3 regions of the Alkaliphilus sp. B6464 genome follow, and region 1 is predicted to be linked to each of the others. Evidence: a T-box and tRNA genes for the amino acid it is inferred to sense, from the RefSeq annotation. Region 1 holds a T-box; the other regions hold tRNA genes.
The links. The T-box of region 1 lies ahead of leuS (leucine--tRNA ligase). A T-box ahead of a tRNA ligase gene usually reads a tRNA of that ligase, here a tRNA-Leu.
Positions count from the first base shown of each region.

Region 2: it encodes a tRNA-Leu, which carries the amino acid that the T-box ahead of leuS (leucine--tRNA ligase) is inferred to sense. The anticodon was not compared.
Region 3: it encodes a tRNA-Leu, which carries the amino acid that the T-box ahead of leuS (leucine--tRNA ligase) is inferred to sense. The anticodon was not compared.

Region 1 is NZ_CP058557.1:800,436-805,827, forward strand. Features, by position in the region: gene HYG84_RS03965 (sensor histidine kinase) at 1-12, opposite strand, end outside; gene leuS (leucine--tRNA ligase) at 116-2,524, opposite strand; T-box leader at 2,583-2,829, opposite strand; gene HYG84_RS03975 (thymidine kinase) at 3,138-3,725, opposite strand; gene rpmE (50S ribosomal protein L31) at 3,952-4,149, opposite strand; gene rho (transcription termination factor Rho) at 4,274-5,392, opposite strand, start outside.
Region 2 is NZ_CP058557.1:566,257-571,648, forward strand. Features, by position in the region: gene HYG84_RS02575 (shikimate dehydrogenase) at 1-69, opposite strand, end outside; gene HYG84_RS02580 (aspartate aminotransferase family protein) at 74-1,492, opposite strand; tRNA gene HYG84_RS02585 (tRNA-Ser) at 1,610-1,698, opposite strand; tRNA gene HYG84_RS02590 (tRNA-Glu) at 1,781-1,855, opposite strand; tRNA gene HYG84_RS02595 (tRNA-Met) at 1,860-1,935, opposite strand; tRNA gene HYG84_RS02600 (tRNA-Leu) at 2,011-2,099, opposite strand; tRNA gene HYG84_RS02605 (tRNA-Asn) at 2,107-2,181, opposite strand; rRNA gene rrf (5S ribosomal RNA) at 2,187-2,303, opposite strand; rRNA gene HYG84_RS02615 (23S ribosomal RNA) at 2,475-5,392, opposite strand, start outside.
Region 3 is NZ_CP058557.1:1,781,153-1,786,544, reverse strand. Features, by position in the region: gene HYG84_RS08660 (hypothetical protein) at 1-34, opposite strand, end outside; gene HYG84_RS08655 (alpha/beta-type small acid-soluble spore protein) at 130-348, opposite strand; partial or broken gene tnpA (IS200/IS605 family transposase) at 558-983, opposite strand; gene HYG84_RS08645 (hypothetical protein) at 1,003-1,284, opposite strand; gene HYG84_RS08640 (CPBP family intramembrane glutamic endopeptidase) at 1,405-2,067, opposite strand; gene HYG84_RS08635 (helix-turn-helix domain-containing protein) at 2,332-2,502, shown strand; tRNA gene HYG84_RS08630 (tRNA-Arg) at 2,908-2,984, opposite strand; tRNA gene HYG84_RS08625 (tRNA-Arg) at 3,256-3,332, opposite strand; tRNA gene HYG84_RS08620 (tRNA-Gly) at 3,341-3,415, opposite strand; tRNA gene HYG84_RS08615 (tRNA-Leu) at 3,419-3,501, opposite strand; tRNA gene HYG84_RS08610 (tRNA-Gln) at 3,535-3,611, opposite strand; tRNA gene HYG84_RS08605 (tRNA-His) at 3,617-3,692, opposite strand; tRNA gene HYG84_RS08600 (tRNA-Arg) at 3,701-3,777, opposite strand; tRNA gene HYG84_RS08595 (tRNA-Gly) at 3,786-3,859, opposite strand; gene HYG84_RS08590 (metallophosphoesterase) at 4,279-4,752, opposite strand; gene HYG84_RS20845 (XTP/dITP diphosphatase) at 4,745-5,377, opposite strand; gene rph (ribonuclease PH) at 5,367-5,392, opposite strand, start outside.

The DNA.
Region 1 (5,392 bases):
AACTTTTTTCATAGATTGCACCTACCCATTTTGTAATAGCCTTGTTAAATAGGCATAAAAAATAACCTCTCCAACAATATATTATCATTAGAGAGGTAAAATATGAAATATTTTCTTATTTAACTACAATATTATAAATTCTACCAGGAACATAAATTTCTTTTACAATTGTTTTGTCTTCTAGTAGATCAACAAGTCTTGTATCATTTCTAAACTGCTCTTTAAGCTGATCCGCAGTTGCGTCGACAGCAATTACCATCTGTCCCTTAACCTTACCATTAATTTGAACAGCAATCTCTACAACATTGTCTATAGTCTTTGCTTCATCCCATACTGGCCATGTAGCTTCATAGACCATTCCTTCAAATCCTAATTCTTCCCATAGCTCTTCTGTAATATGAGGCGCCACTGGATTCAACAGTGTTAAGAAGACTTTCATATCTCCCTTTGTTACACTTCCGTGGTCGTAGAAATCATTAACAAGAGCCATCATGCTAGCAATAGCAGTGTTAAACTTCATATGCTCATAATCTTCACTAACCTTTTTAATTGTTTTATGAATATTACTTTCTAGCTTTTCTGTCAAATCATTGCTATCTACTAATACTTCTTGTAATCTCCATACTCTATCTAAAAATCTTCTACAGCCCTTTACTCCATTTTGCGACCAAGGTACACTCTTCTCAAAGTCTCCAATAAACATTTCATAAAGTCTTAATGTATCTGCTCCAAATTCATTAACAACTTCATCAGGATTAACCACATTTCCTCTAGATTTAGACATTTTTTCATTGTTTCCACCTAATATCATACCATGAGAAGTACGTTTTTGATAAGGCTCAGCAGTAGGTACAACTCCACAATCATATAGGAATTTATGCCAAAATCTTGAGTATAGTAAGTGTAGTGTAGTATGCTCCATACCACCGTTATACCAATCAATTGGTAGCCAATAATCAAGGTTTTCTTTGCTTGCTAGTTCTTCATTATTGTGTGGATCTGTATATCTTAAGAAATACCAAGAAGATCCTGCCCATTGAGGCATTGTATCAGTTTCTCTCTCAGCGTCTCCTCCACATTTTGGACAAGTAGTTTCTACCCAATCACGAAGATTTGCAAGTGGTGATTCTCCATTATCTGTAGGCTCATAGCTTTCTACCTCTGGAAGTAGTACTGGAAGCTCACTCTCTGGAACTGGCACCCATCCACACTCGTTACAATGAACTAGTGGAATTGGCTCTCCCCAATATCTTTGGCGTGAGAATACCCAGTCACGAAGCTTATAGTTTACCTTACGTGCTCCAAGATTTCTTTCATCTAACCACTTACTAATTTTTTCTTTAGCTTCTTTTACTTCTAACCCATTTAAAAATTCTGAGTTAACTATTATACCTTCATCTGTATCAGTATAGGCAGCTTCTTCTACATTACCACCTGCAACTACTTCTACGATAGGAAGATTAAATGCTTTAGCAAAATCCCAGTCTCTCGTATCATGACCAGGTACAGCCATTATAGCTCCTGTACCATAAGACATCATTACATAGTCTGAAATAAAAATGGGTATTTGTTTTCCTGTTGCAGGGTTAGTCGCTTCAACACCTTCAATTTTTACCCCTGTCTTATCCTTTACAAGCTCAGTTCTTTCAAATTCAGATTTTTTACTAGCCTCTTCTCTATAATGAAGAAGATCATCCATATTTTTAATATAATCTGCTAGCTCCTCGATATATGGATGCTCTGGAGAAATTACCATATAAGTAGCTCCAAACAAAGTATCTGGTCTTGTTGTATAAACAGTTATTTTTTTATCTCCAGTAATCTCAAAATCAACCTCCATACCTTGAGATTTACCTATCCAGTTTTTCTGCTGAATTTTTACTCTCTCGATGTAATCTACTAAATCTAAATCATTTATAAGTCTTTCAGCATATTTCGTAATTTTAAGCATCCATTGATTTTTCTGCTTTCTAACTACTTCTCCACCGCATCTCTCGCAGCCACCATTTACTACTTCCTCGTTAGCAAGACCAACCTTACAGCTGTTGCACCAGTTGATAGACATTTCCTTTTTATAGGCTAATCCCTTCTCAAAAAGTTTTTGAAATATCCACTGGGTCCACTTATAATATTCAGGATCTGTAGTGTTTATTTCTCTCGACCAGTCAAAAGACATACCCAAAGCTTGCAGCTGTTCTTTAAATTTTGCAACATTTTTTTCTGTAACTATTTTCGGATGAATTTTATTTTGTATAGCATAGTTTTCTGTTGGAAGTCCAAAAGCATCCCATCCCATTGGATATAGTACATTATATCCTTGCAGTCTTCTTTTTCTAGAAACAACATCAAGTGCTGTATATGGACGTGGATGTCCTACGTGTAGCCCCTGGCCTGATGGATAAGGAAACTCAATTAAAGCATAGAACTTTTCCTTGTCTTTATCGTTTGAAGCATGGAAAGCTCCTTTTTCCTCCCAAATTTCTTGCCACTTACTTTCAATATCCTTTGGATTATATTGCTTCATTTTCTTCAACTCCTTTATAATATTTTATAAACAAAAAGACCCTTCTCCTCTAATAAAATATAGAGGCGAAAGGTCGCGGTACCACTCTATTTGATTATTTTCATATCAATATATTGTCACAAAGACATCTATGATACTATAAATAATCATCTCAATAACCGTAACGAGGTTAACCGATTAGGACTACTACTATTTCGCCCTAATAGCTCTGGGACGAGTTCAGCTAAGATCATTGTTATCTTCCACCAACCGATAACTCTCTAAAAATGATACAATAACCTACTACTTCCCTTCATAGCAAACTATTTTGTATACTATTAAGTTGTATTGTATTGTACTAAATTATTCATCAAAAAGCAAGGATTTTTTATTTATATTTCAAATACTTTCATTTAAGCCTGTCTAGGAAGCATTTTACCGTCTTCTTTATCACTCCAAATCCACACTAGAGCAAATCCATAAATTAGTCTCTTAAAAATATACGTCTATCTAATAATGAAACTCCGATATTATCTTGCAATGGAATGTGATATTAGACAATCACCTTCTCTACTTAATATACACTACATATTTTTTATTATAACAAAAGCTGGAAAGCTGCTTTAACAATATATTATTTAATTACCTCATGACATGCTCTACATCTAGCTTCATAGCTTTCCTTAGCACCTACCATAATAATAGGGTCATCATACTTAGCTGGTTGTCCGTTAACAATTCTTTGAGTTCTAGTAGCGGGCATTTTACACTTCATACATACGGCAGTAAGCTTAGTTATATATTCAGCTATTGCCATTAGGCTAGGTACTACTTGAAACGGCTCTCCTCTAAAATCCATATCAAGACCAGAGCAAATTACTCTTTTACCCATATTTGCAGCTTTTTGACAAATATCTACAATGTCTTCTCCTAAAAATTGAACCTCATCTATTGCAAGTACATCAAATTCTTCACTTTCTATGTACTTCAAAACTTCACTGGCACTAGTTACAGAAATACATTCTAACTGTTTTCCATTATGTGAAGTAATGTGCTCAGTAGAATAGCGGCTATCTATTGCAGGCTTAAATGATAATACCTTTAGGTTAGCAATCTTAGACCTATTGACTCGCCTAATTAACTCTTCACTTTTACCTGCATACATAGGTCCCACAATCATTTCAATACTACCATTCTTGGAGTATTCGATAAAATCCATCATCGCGCCATCTCCTCTTAATTAACATGAAAGATCAAAAGTCATCTAATGCTATCGCATTGATTTCTATCACACTTAAATTTTTAGTATTCGTTTAAAAATGTTTAATTTATTACTAACCTTCAGCTTTTATATAGATAGCAGAAATATTACTTTATATATTTTAACATAAAAAATCAAGGTTAGAATAGTTGTTTCTAACCTTGATTGAGGTCGTATATGATTGATATTACATACCAAATTTCTTTTTGAATTTCTCAACACGTCCACCTTTTTCGATATTCTTCTGTTTACCTGTGAAGAATGGGTGGCATTGTGAACAAATTTCTACTCTAAGCTCTTGTTTAGTTGAACCTGTTTTAAAAGTATTTCCACAAGCACAATGTACATCTACTTCTTGATACTCTGGATGGATATCCTTTTTCATTACTTTCACCTCTCTCCTCGTACAGTTGCTATATAAAGCTAAACTAAGTCTTAGTTTATAAGCAAATTTTAACTACTACATTATAGCATAAACCATTTATGCGTGCAAGGTATTATTAAATCATCTATATTCGCTTTTTCAACATTTCAATGAACTGCTTATTATCTTTTGTTTCAATAAGAGAACTAATAACCTTCTCCGTAACATCCTGTACCGGACTATTTCCCATAGCCCTTCTAATACTCCAAATAGTTTCAAGCTCAGCCTGAGTTAATAGTAACTCTTCCCTTCTTGTACCAGATTTGTTGATATCTACCGCCGGGAAAATTCTCTTTTCAGACAGCTTACGATCTAAATGAAGCTCCATATTACCTGTACCCTTAAATTCCTCAAATATAACATCATCCATTCTACTGCCTGTCTCAACCAGCGCTGTTGCAATAATTGTAAGACTTCCGCCCTCTTCAATATTTCTCGCAGCACCGAAGAAACGCTTAGGTTTATGAAGAGCCCCTGGGTCTAATCCCCCTGAAAGAGTTCTACCAGTAGGTGGAATAGTTAAATTGTATGCCCTAGCAAGTCGAGTAATGCTATCTAATAAAACTACTACATCCTTACCATGCTCTACTAATCTTTGAGCACGGTTTAATACCATTTCTGCTACTTTAATGTGATGGCTTGGCAATTCATCGAAGGTGGAATAGGCTACCTCCGCCTGAATCGAACGCTGCATATCAGTTACTTCCTCAGGACGCTCATCTATAAGAAGTACAATAATTTCAACATCAGGATAGTTTTTAGCTATACTATTGGCTATAGTCTGTAATAAAACTGTTTTCCCTGCCTTAGGAGGAGCAACAATTAAACCTCTTTGTCCTTTACCAATAGGTGCAATAAGGTCGATTAATCTGGTAGATAAGCCCTGTGAATTTATTTCTAGATTGATTCTTTCATTAGGATAAATAGGGGTAAGATCTTCGAAATTAGGTCTTCTTGTAGCAGACTCTGGGCTAAGTCCATTAATACTTTTTACATAAAGAAGAGCTTTAAATTTTTCACCACTCTTTGGCGGTCTTGTAATACCTGTAATCTTGTCACCAGTTCGCATGTTAAATCTTCTAATTTGGGAAGGAGATATGTAAATATCACTATCGCTAGATAAAAAGTTTTCTCTTCGTAAAAATCCATACCCATCTGTATGAATTTCCAATATTCCTGCTGCTATATTAACTTCTTCTCCCGG
Region 2 (5,392 bases), 230 kb from region 1:
TAGATATTTATATTTTCTATAAATATCATCTATTTCTATAGGATGGATTAAAAATGCGAATCTGTTCATATTATTATCTCCTTCCACTAAAAACAGATTTAATTAGATTTTTAGTATTATTTAGTGCTATGGTTCCAATACTTCTGTTTTTCATCAATATTTCTTCTAATGAACTAACTAACTTATCTAATTGCTCATATGTAACCGTTAAAGGTGGTTCAATTCTAATTACATTCGGATTATTCAAAGTATAAGCAGTAATAATATTATAATTATTAATTAACTCACTAGCTACTATGCCTCCAGTATATTCATCAACTAATTCTCTTGTATTGTTAGTAATTACTCGATCCATTAGAGGTATATTTATAGTGTCAAACTCCAATCCAATCATTAGACCTCTTCCTCTTACTTCCTTTAATAAAGGATACTTATCCTTTAATCTTAGTAACTTACTAATTATATAATTTCCTTTTTCCAAAGCTTCGTTTTCTAAGTTATTCTCCGCAATAAATTCTATAGTAGAAATACCTGCTGCCGATGCCCATGTATTGCCACCAAATGTGGAAGTATGGAGCAAACATCTATCCATAGTTCCATATCCTCTCTTCCATACATCCTCATTCGCGATATAGGCTCCTATTGGGATAATACCTCCTCCTAAAGACTTGGCCATACACATAATATCTGGTACCATCCCTTCGGCCTCACATGCAAACCAGTATCCTGTTCTTCCAAAGCCCGTTTGTATTTCATCTGCAATTAAGAGCACGCCATATTGTGAGCAAATATCTTTTGCCTTTCTTAAGTATCCAATTGGCGGAACAATAATTCCACCCTCTCCTTGTATAGGCTCGACAATAAATGCTGCTATATCATCATATTTTTCTAATACAAGTTTAAGTTCATTAATATCTCCATAAGATACCTCTACTGCCAATGGAACCATCGGACCAAAGTACTTTTTATATTTATTTCTTCCAGTAACAGATAAAGCTCCCATTGATTTACCATGAAATGCCCCTTTACAATAAATAATCCTAGATTTTTCAGTTGCAATCTTAGCTAATTTTAATGCTCCTTCTACAGCCTCCGCACCACTATTGCAGAAAAAAGTATACTTTAAATCTCCGGGTGTTATCTTAGCTAGATTTCGTGCTAAAACACTTGGTAAGCTATGCATTCCAGATTGTAATAAATTGGGTAGATGACTTACACTATTTATGGCATTAATTACAGCATCGTTGTTATGACCAATGTTTAAAGCACCGTAGGCACCAAGAAAATCTAAATATTCTTCTCCATTTTTGTCCCAAACCATCATATCCTTTGCTCTTACAAAAGTTTTATTAAAACCTAACATTTTTAAAAGTCTAGTTAAATGCAAATTAATATGTTGTCGATAGTTTTCTTCAATATCTTTCTGTTCCAGATTTAAAGCTTCATCTAAAGAAATAAGCTCCTTTTCTTTACTCATGACTTCTTGTACCATAAGCTACACCCCTTATAATATATTTATTTGTATATTTAATGAGTTTTTCCAGCTTATGGTTTTTCTATTCCATATAATAAAAAAACAAGAGATAATATTATCTCTTGTCAATAGTTTTGGCGGAAAGGGTGGGATTCGAACCCACGGCCCCTTTTGGAGTCACTGATTTTCGAGATCAGCTCCTTCGACCACTCGGACACCTTTCCATTATTAAATTTAATAAAGCTGGCAGCAAGACTTTCCTTGTTTTAAGGTAAGTTCTACTCCAGCTTTATCTATATATTATTTTGGTGACCCCTAGGGGAATCGAACCCCTGTTACCGCCGTGAAAGGGCGGTGTCTTGACCGCTTGACCAAGGGGCCAAAATGGTTGCGGGGACAGGACTTGAACCTGTGACCTTCGGGTTATGAGCCCGACGAGCTACCAACTGCTCCACCCCGCGATATGTTTCAATCATCTAAATCTTTGATTTAGTTTGATTGGAATACTCAGCATTAGCTGAGTTTCATTTTAAAAATGGTGCCGAAGACCGGAATCGAACCGGTACGATCTTGAAGGACCGCAGGATTTTAAGTCCTGTGCGTCTGCCAGTTCCGCCACTTCGGCACACTTATGGCTCCAGAGAGAGGACTCGAACCTCCAACCTACCGGTTAACAGCCGGGTGCTCCACCATTGAGCTACTCTGGAACATAATATCGCAGCGACCTACTCTCCCAGGCAGCTTCCCGCCAAGTACCATCAGCGCTGAAGGGCTTAACTACTGTGTTCGGTATGGGAACAGGTGTGACCCCTTCGCTATTGCCACGATATTGCAATCACCCAAATCTTTGATTTGGTGTGAATGGAGTACTCAGCGTTAGCCGAGTTTCCTTCAAATTAAAATCAAGTTGTATTTCAACTGGATTTTAATCATACCACTTTAATAAGTAATATGTCAAGAGAAAATTATTCCCTCAAAACTATACAATGTTAGAATATATTTGGTCAAGCCCTCGACCTATTAGTACCTATCAGCTAAGTACATTGCTGCACTTACACCCTAGGCCTATCAACCAAGTAGTCTTCTTGGGGTCTTACCTCCTTACGGAGTGGGAAATCTTATCTTGAGGGGGGCTTCGTGCTTAGATGCCTTCAGCACTTATCCCTTCCGCACTTAGCTACCCAGCGATGCTCTTGGCAGAACAACTGGTACACCAGAGGTGCGTCCATCCCGGTCCTCTCGTACTAAGGACAGCTCCTCTCAAATTTCCTGCGCCCGCGACGGATAGGGACCGAACTGTCTCACGACGTTCTGAACCCAGCTCGCGTACCACTTTAATGGGCGAACAGCCCAACCCTTGGGACCTACTACAGCCCCAGGATGTGATGAGCCGACATCGAGGTGCCAAACCTCCCCGTCGATGTGGACTCTTGGGGGAGATAAGCCTGTTATCCCCGGGGTAGCTTTTATCCGTTGAGCGATGGCCCTTCCACTCGGAACCACCGGATCACTAAGCCCGACTTTCGTCCTTGCTCGACCTGTATGTCTCGCAATCAAGCTCCCTTTTGCCTTTACACTCTACGCACGATTTCCGACCGTGCTGAGGGAACCTTTGGGCGCCTCCGTTACTTTTTGGGAGGCGACCGCCCCAGTCAAACTGCCCACCTGACAGTGTCCCAAGACTGGATTCACAGTCTATGGTTAGAACTTCAGTACTACAAGAGTGGTATCCCAACGATGACTCCACTGAGACTGGCGTCCCAGCTTCTAAGTCTCCCACCTATGCTGTACATGTAGCACCGAAATCCAATGTCAAGTTGCAGTAAAGCTCCACGGGGTCTTTCCGTCCTGTCGCGGGTAACCAGCATCTTCACTGGTATTACAATTTCACCGGGTCTATTGTTGAGACAGCGCCCAAATCGTTACGCCTTTCGTGCGGGTCGGAACTTACCCGACAAGGAATTTCGCTACCTTAGGACCGTTATAGTTACGGCCGCCGTTTACTGGGGCTTAAGTTCATTGCTTCGCAGATGCTAACAATTCCCCTTAACCTTCCAGCACCGGGCAGGCGTCAGCCCCTATACGTCGTCTTTCGACTTAGCAGAGACCTATGTTTATGGTAAACAGTCGCTTGGGCCTATTCTCTGCGGCCGGTTGAGGCTTACAGAGTAAATCTTTAACCAAAACCGGCTCCCCTTATCCCGAAGTTACGGGGTCATTTTGCCGAGTTCCTTAACAATAGTTCTCCCGATCGTCTTAGGATTCTCTCCTCACCTACCTGTGTCGGTTTGCGGTACGGGCACCTAGAAATCTCGATAGAAGCTTTTCTCGACAGTGTGGAATCAGCCAGTTCGCTACTTAAATTTCGCTCCCCATCACTTCTCAGGATTAATGTTAAAAGGGATTTGCCTCTTCTAACTCCCTACCAGCTTAGACGCACACAACCAACGGTGCGCTGAGCCTATCCTACTGTGTCACTCCATCTCTCAAACGATTTTAGGTGGTACAGGAATTTCAACCTGTTGTCCATCGCCTACGCCTTTCGGCCTGGGCTTAGGTCCCGACTAACCCTGAGCGGACGAGCCTTCCTCAGGAAACCTTAGGTTTTCGACGGGCAGGATTCTCACCTGCCTCTCGTTACTCATGCCAACATTCTCACTTCTATACAGTCCACTGCTCCTTCCGGTACAGCTTCAACCTATATAGAACGCTCGCCTACCATCCTTACGGATCCATAGCTTCGGTGATACGTTTGAGCCCCGGACATTTTCGGCGCAGAATCACTCGACCAGTGAGCTATTACGCACTCTTTGAATGAATGGCTGCTTCTAAGCCAACATCCTGGTTGTCTATGCAACTCCACATCCTTTTCCACTTAACGTATACTTTGGGACCTTAGCTGATGGTCTGGGCTCTTTCCCTCTTGACTACGGATCTTATCACTCGCAGTCTGACTCCCGAGTAAAAGATAACGGCATTCGGAGTTTGATAGGTTTTGGTAACCGGTGAAGGCCCCTAGACCATTCAGTGCTCTACCTCCGTATCTCTTAACCTCGAGGCTAGCCCTAAAGCTATTTCGGCGAGAACCAGCTATCTCCGGGCTCGATTGGAATTTCACCGCTACCCACAGTTCATCCGGTGACTTTTCAACGTCAATCGGTTCGGACCTCCACGAAATTTTACTTCCGCTTCATCCTGACCATGGGTAGGTCGCCCGGTTTCGGGTCTACGGCATGAAACTAGACGCCCTATTAAGACTCGGTTTCCCTACGGCTTCGCACCATAGGTGCTTAACCTTGCTCCATACCGTAACTCGTTGGCCCGTTCTACAAAAAGTACGCGGTCACACATAAAAAGTGCTCCCACAGTTTGTAAGCAGAAGGTTTCAGGTTCTATTTCACTCCCCTTCCGGGGTTCTTTTCACCTTTCCCTCACGGTACTATGCGCTATCGGTCACCAGGTAGTATTTAGCCTTGGGGGGTGGTCCCCCCTGCTTCCCACAAGGTTTCACGTGCCTCGTGGTACTCTGGATCACGGTCTAGAATATCATCGTTTCATGTACAGGACTATTACCTTCTATGGTGAGTCTTTCCAAACCTCTTCTATTACGATGAGTCATCATATATGACCGGTCCGCAACCCCGATAGAGAAAACCCTATCGGTTTGGGCTTATCCCCTTTCGCTCGCCGCTACTTAGGGAATCGATTTTTCTTTCTCTTCCTCAGGGTACTTAGATGTTTCAGTTCCCCTGGTATGTCTTCTATTACCTATTGATTGAGTAATAGATACTTAGGTATTAACCTAAGTAGGTTTCCCCATTCGGAAATCCCCGGATCAAAGATTGCTTGCATCTCCCCGAGGCTTATCGCAGCTTACCACGTCCTTCATCGACTCCTGGTGCCAAGGCATCCGCCTTC
Region 3 (5,392 bases), 980 kb from region 1:
TAATAAACTTGAGTGGCTTTTTCCACGATTTCATATGTATTCTCCTTTCATATCTTATGAATGACATTATTGATACTTTGATACTTTAATATTTTGTTATATAGAATATCGAAGCTGTCCTTTACTCTTTTATTGTTTTTTATTAATCAGTTGATTTTGTCCAATCTCTACTAATCTTCTTGTCATGTTACCTCCAATTTTTCCACCAATTTTAATCTGCTCATATATATGTGTATTATCCTTTTCTGCAATAATATTATTAGTAACACCTAATTCTTTGGCTATTTCAAGTCTCATTTCGTTTAATGCTTTTACTGCATTAGGATCTAGCGGACCTCTCCTACTCAAATTAATTCACCTCTTTTATATTTAGTTGATCTTATTTTTTGCATAATATTTATTTAAATACTAGACAATTATTAATATCTGCAAAAATAAAAAAAGAGGTAGAGCCTAACCCCTACCCTAACATTCTATACACTCTTATTTAGTTCCCCATCATCCAAATGATCCTTATCCATATGATATAAATAAGAAATAATTTTCCGCATTGTTTCTTATGGTATTGCAAAAGCAATCCACTTATGTAAATAAGCATATGCTTTCCGTAATACCCATTCTTCTTGCTCGCCCTTAAACGGGTCCATATATTCTTTAAGACTTATTTGATCACTGGCTATATCGTCTTGTATTTGATTTCTAACATATTCTCTGATTGCTTTTTCATTGCGTCCTACTGTATCTACATAATATCCTCTGCACCAGAAATGTCTATTTCCATATTTGTATTTCAAATTTGCGTGTCTATCAAATATCATTAATGAACTTTTCCCTTTTAAATATCCCATGACGCTTGAAACACTATATTTGGGTGGTATAGCTATGAACATATGTATATGATCTGTACAAACTGTTGCTTCTAATATTTCTACTCCTTTTTGTTGGCACAATTTCCTTAGGATCTTTCCAATTCTTGTATTTATAATTATAATTTTTAACATACTACTCTATATTATTGAAAAGATTCGTTAAATCTTTAGCTAAATTGGGTATCTTTCTATCATCATAAGCATTTTTAGTAAACCAATAATCAAATATCCCTTCCAACTTATCCGACATTACATTTACATCAGTTATGTGCCAACATCTATTTAAGATATCAACAATTTCAGATTCATACTCATCTTCTGGCGCGCTTGTAAGTAAGTCTGCTACATCATATTTATTTACAATTTCTTTGGCTTTAATAAAAATATCAGCCTCTGTATTAATCCAATTTTTCATAATAATTATATCCCTTTCATTAATTTATTAATAATACAAATTACACTTTATAATACGGTATTTTTTATATTTATTCGTTTTTATCATTATTACATCTAATATGAATAATGTGCAATATAATTAAATAAACCAGTTCTCAAAAATCATACCTGTAAAAGCAAAAAAATTAGTTATTATATGAGCAACTGTCACAATTTTAATAGATTTTGTTTTATATGCAACCCAGCCCCATAATAATCCCATAAAAAATGCACCACCAACTAATGAAACAAATCCACCTTGATATACCATTCCTTTTGCAAAATATAATGCTATATGCCAAGTACCAAAAAATATCGTCGGATATATGTATGCTAAAAAAATATTATTATTAAAAACTTTATTAAAAATTCCACGCCAAAACAGTTCTTCAATAGTTCCATTTATTAGTGCATACGCTAAAGCAATCACCAAAACCTGGAATCCTGCTATCGGAACAAAATTCTTAAATACAATAAAAAAAGTAGCTATACAAGGCATAAATGCTATTAGATACCATATAATTCTTTCTGATGTCTTAATGTTAGATCTTTGAGAATAGACTCCTTTCAATCCACTAAGCCCATTACAGCTATATAAAGAAACTGGAAGGCAAAAAACAAGCCAATATATCCAAAACCCTCCAATATATCCTCTGGTTTTCCCTATTTTGTTGGTTAGCAATGGTATTAATAACAACATTGAAATACAAAGAATTGGTGCGGTGCAAAGTATAATAAATTGCCTTTTATTAATACTTTTCATAAAAGTATCCCCTTTAACTGCAAATTAGTTCGCCATATTTAACAACTACGTTTTACCTACAAGAAAATCATACCATATTTTCTACATTATTATAGCAAATTTCTGTTTTTAACACCGTATTATTCAGCTTCCAAAGAACATTATTCTTAATTTAAGTTTTAGTAGTTACGTTATATTTTCTTCATTAGTTGTAGCTAATACTTGAAATACAACATAAAAATACCGCAAAATTCATTTCTGAATAATTCAGAATGGATACGACAGATGTTAATTAAAATAGGTTTTTCATATAAAAGAGGTCAATATAAACCTACAAAAGGAGATCCCGAGCTTCAAGAAGCTTTTAAAAAAGCTGGCAAGCTACTAAATATAATTGGGAATACCTCTGATACAGTATTGTATGTTCAGGATGAAACTAAAATCTTACTCTTATGAATATAAAAATCTAATGATCATAACATATGAGATACACAAATTAATTTATGCCACCGAAAGTCAAACAATCAAGAAATACACGGAACTAATTAACCCTAGTAAAAGTCTAGTAAAAACTATTAATAAGTACCGAATATTAGCTGGAAATAACGTTTTAAATTAGAAAACTTTAATCTTTTATGGAAAGTCGTATGAGGTGAAAGTCTCATGTATGGTTTAGAGCAGGGCAAAGGACAGAGACAACTTCAAAGTCTTACCTATTGCCGTATGTTAGTTCTGAAAAGAAAATTGAGGCGGCGAGCAAAATTAATGATATATTTTTATAATTTACATCTTTCCTTATGTGGGAAAACTAGTAAACAATAAAAAATGCCAACGTGTGGCTACGTTGACAAATTAAGGTTTTGGCACGCCCTGCAGGATTCGAACCTGCGACCAACTGATTCGAAGTCAGCTACTCTATCCAGCTGAGCTAAGGGCGCATGTATTTAGATTATAAAATAGATACCTTCTAAATATAACATACTATAATATTTTTTGCAATATACGTATTTTCATTTTATATAAGACACAGTAGTTTTATCATAAGACACATCATAATAGATGCCATTAACTTACCTCTACACTTATTCTAATTGATATATCTTTTCCTAGTGCAATATTTCTTGTACCTATTTATAATACTAGAAATATATATATATATTATCAAAAACAAAAAAGTTAGATTAATTATCTTAATCTAACTTTTTACTTTGGCGTACCTACAGGGATTCGAACCCCGGACACATGGCTTAGAAGGCCATTGCTCTATCCTGCTGAGCTATAGATACCTATTTATTGGAGCGGAAGACGGGACTCGAACCCGCGACCCTCGCCTTGGCAAGGCGATGCTCTACCACTGAGCCACTTCCGCATGTGGTGCAGGTGAAGGGAGTCGAACCCCCACGGTTACCCGCTAGATCCTAAGTCTAGTGCGTCTGCCAATTCCGCCACACCTGCATGTCTACGGCATACCCGTAGAAAATATTAAGTTGGCTGGGATAGCAGGACTCGAACCTGCGGAATGACGGAGTCAAAGTCCGTTGCCTTACCGACTTGGCTATATCCCAACATTTGGGGTGGATGATGGGAGTCGAACCCACGAGTGCAGGAGCCACAATCCTGTGTCTTAACCACTTGACTACATCCACCATAAAAATGGCGTACCTACAGGGATTCGAACCCCGGACACATGGCTTAGAAGGCCATTGCTCTATCCTGCTGAGCTATAGGTACGTGTTTAATGGAGCGGGTGAAGGGAATCGAACCCTCGCGATCAGCTTGGAAGGCTGACGTTCTACCATTGAACTACACCCGCATATTTAATTAATGCCTTAACATTTAATAATGTTACCATATAATCATTATTATGTCAAGTACTTATTAGTTGTCAACTAAAGAAAAGTCGTATCTTGCTATCATACCGACTCCTGGGCCACTTGAAATTTATCCTAAATTTTCAAGCGTTCAAAATATAGCTACCACCCTAGAAGGTTCATTTAGCGACAAAATCTAGTATACATAATTTAAGACTAAACTTCAATCCATATAAATCTTCCTTATTAAAGATGTACATAAAATACAAAAGTTATACTTTGTTTTTCAAAGTTTTTCTTATTATTCCTCAAAAATTAATATTTAATAATTTTCATCAGATATCTAGCAATTTTACAGCTTTATATTATACTATATATTTTTTATAGTACAAAGAGAAGGCAAACTACCTTCCCCCCGAAACTATATATTAATGAATTCCACCTTTATATCTTCTTCAATAGTAATAATACAGCAGCTTTTTTCTGATCCGCCTCTAGGCAGACTAGTACTGCCTGGATTAAGTAATACCATACCTTCTTCTACTGCATAAAATGGTATATGACTATGACCAAATATAACTATATCCGCATCATTTTGTTTACCTGCATAGAAGATTACATTTATATTCATTTTTACTTCATAATTATGACCATGAGTAATAAAAACTTTTTTACCACCTATTAATTCAATCCGTTCGTCTATGCCACCTATGTCACAATTACCAGAAACCGCTACTACCTTAATATTATAATTTTTTTCTATATACTTTGCATCTTTATAGTTGTCTCCTGCATGGATAATTAAATCCACATCTTTTAAATGCGCCATAGCTAAATCAATATATTTACACATTCCATGACTATCACTAATTACACCTATTTTCAAGCTACTCACCTTCTAATCGTGTCTTTAGCTCCTCTTTTAATTTCTCTAGAGCAATAGCCCGATGGCTAATCTTATTTTTCCTTTCTTCTCCTAATTCTGCGAATGTCTTACCATATTCCTCTATTATAAACAAAGGATCATAACCAAAACCAGACGTACCTTTTGGCTCGAAACCAATTACACCAGAACACTCTCCTCTTAAAACAACAATATCTCCGTTAGGAAATACAGCCGCCATGGCACAAACGAATCTAGCTCTCCTCTTCTCTAACGGAATATCTTTAAGTAGTTTAAGAAGCTTATCATTATTTTCCTTATCAGTTGCATGCTCTCCAGCAAATCTAGCTGAATATATTCCAGGCTGATTGTTTAATATATCAACCTCTAATCCAGAATCATCTGCAAGCGCTAGTTTTCCCGTTTTCTCCATAACTGTTTTTGCCTTGATTAGTGCATTTTCTTCAAATGTATTACCATCTTCTATTATTTCTAGTCCGTCTAATCCAACATCCTTCATGGAAAGAACCTCTAACTGAAAATCTTTTAAAATTACACCTATTTCCTCTAATTTATGTTTATTTCCTGTTGCAATTACTGCCTGGTATACAGTTTTAAACTCTTCTCTACTTTTCATTGTTGCCTCCATTAT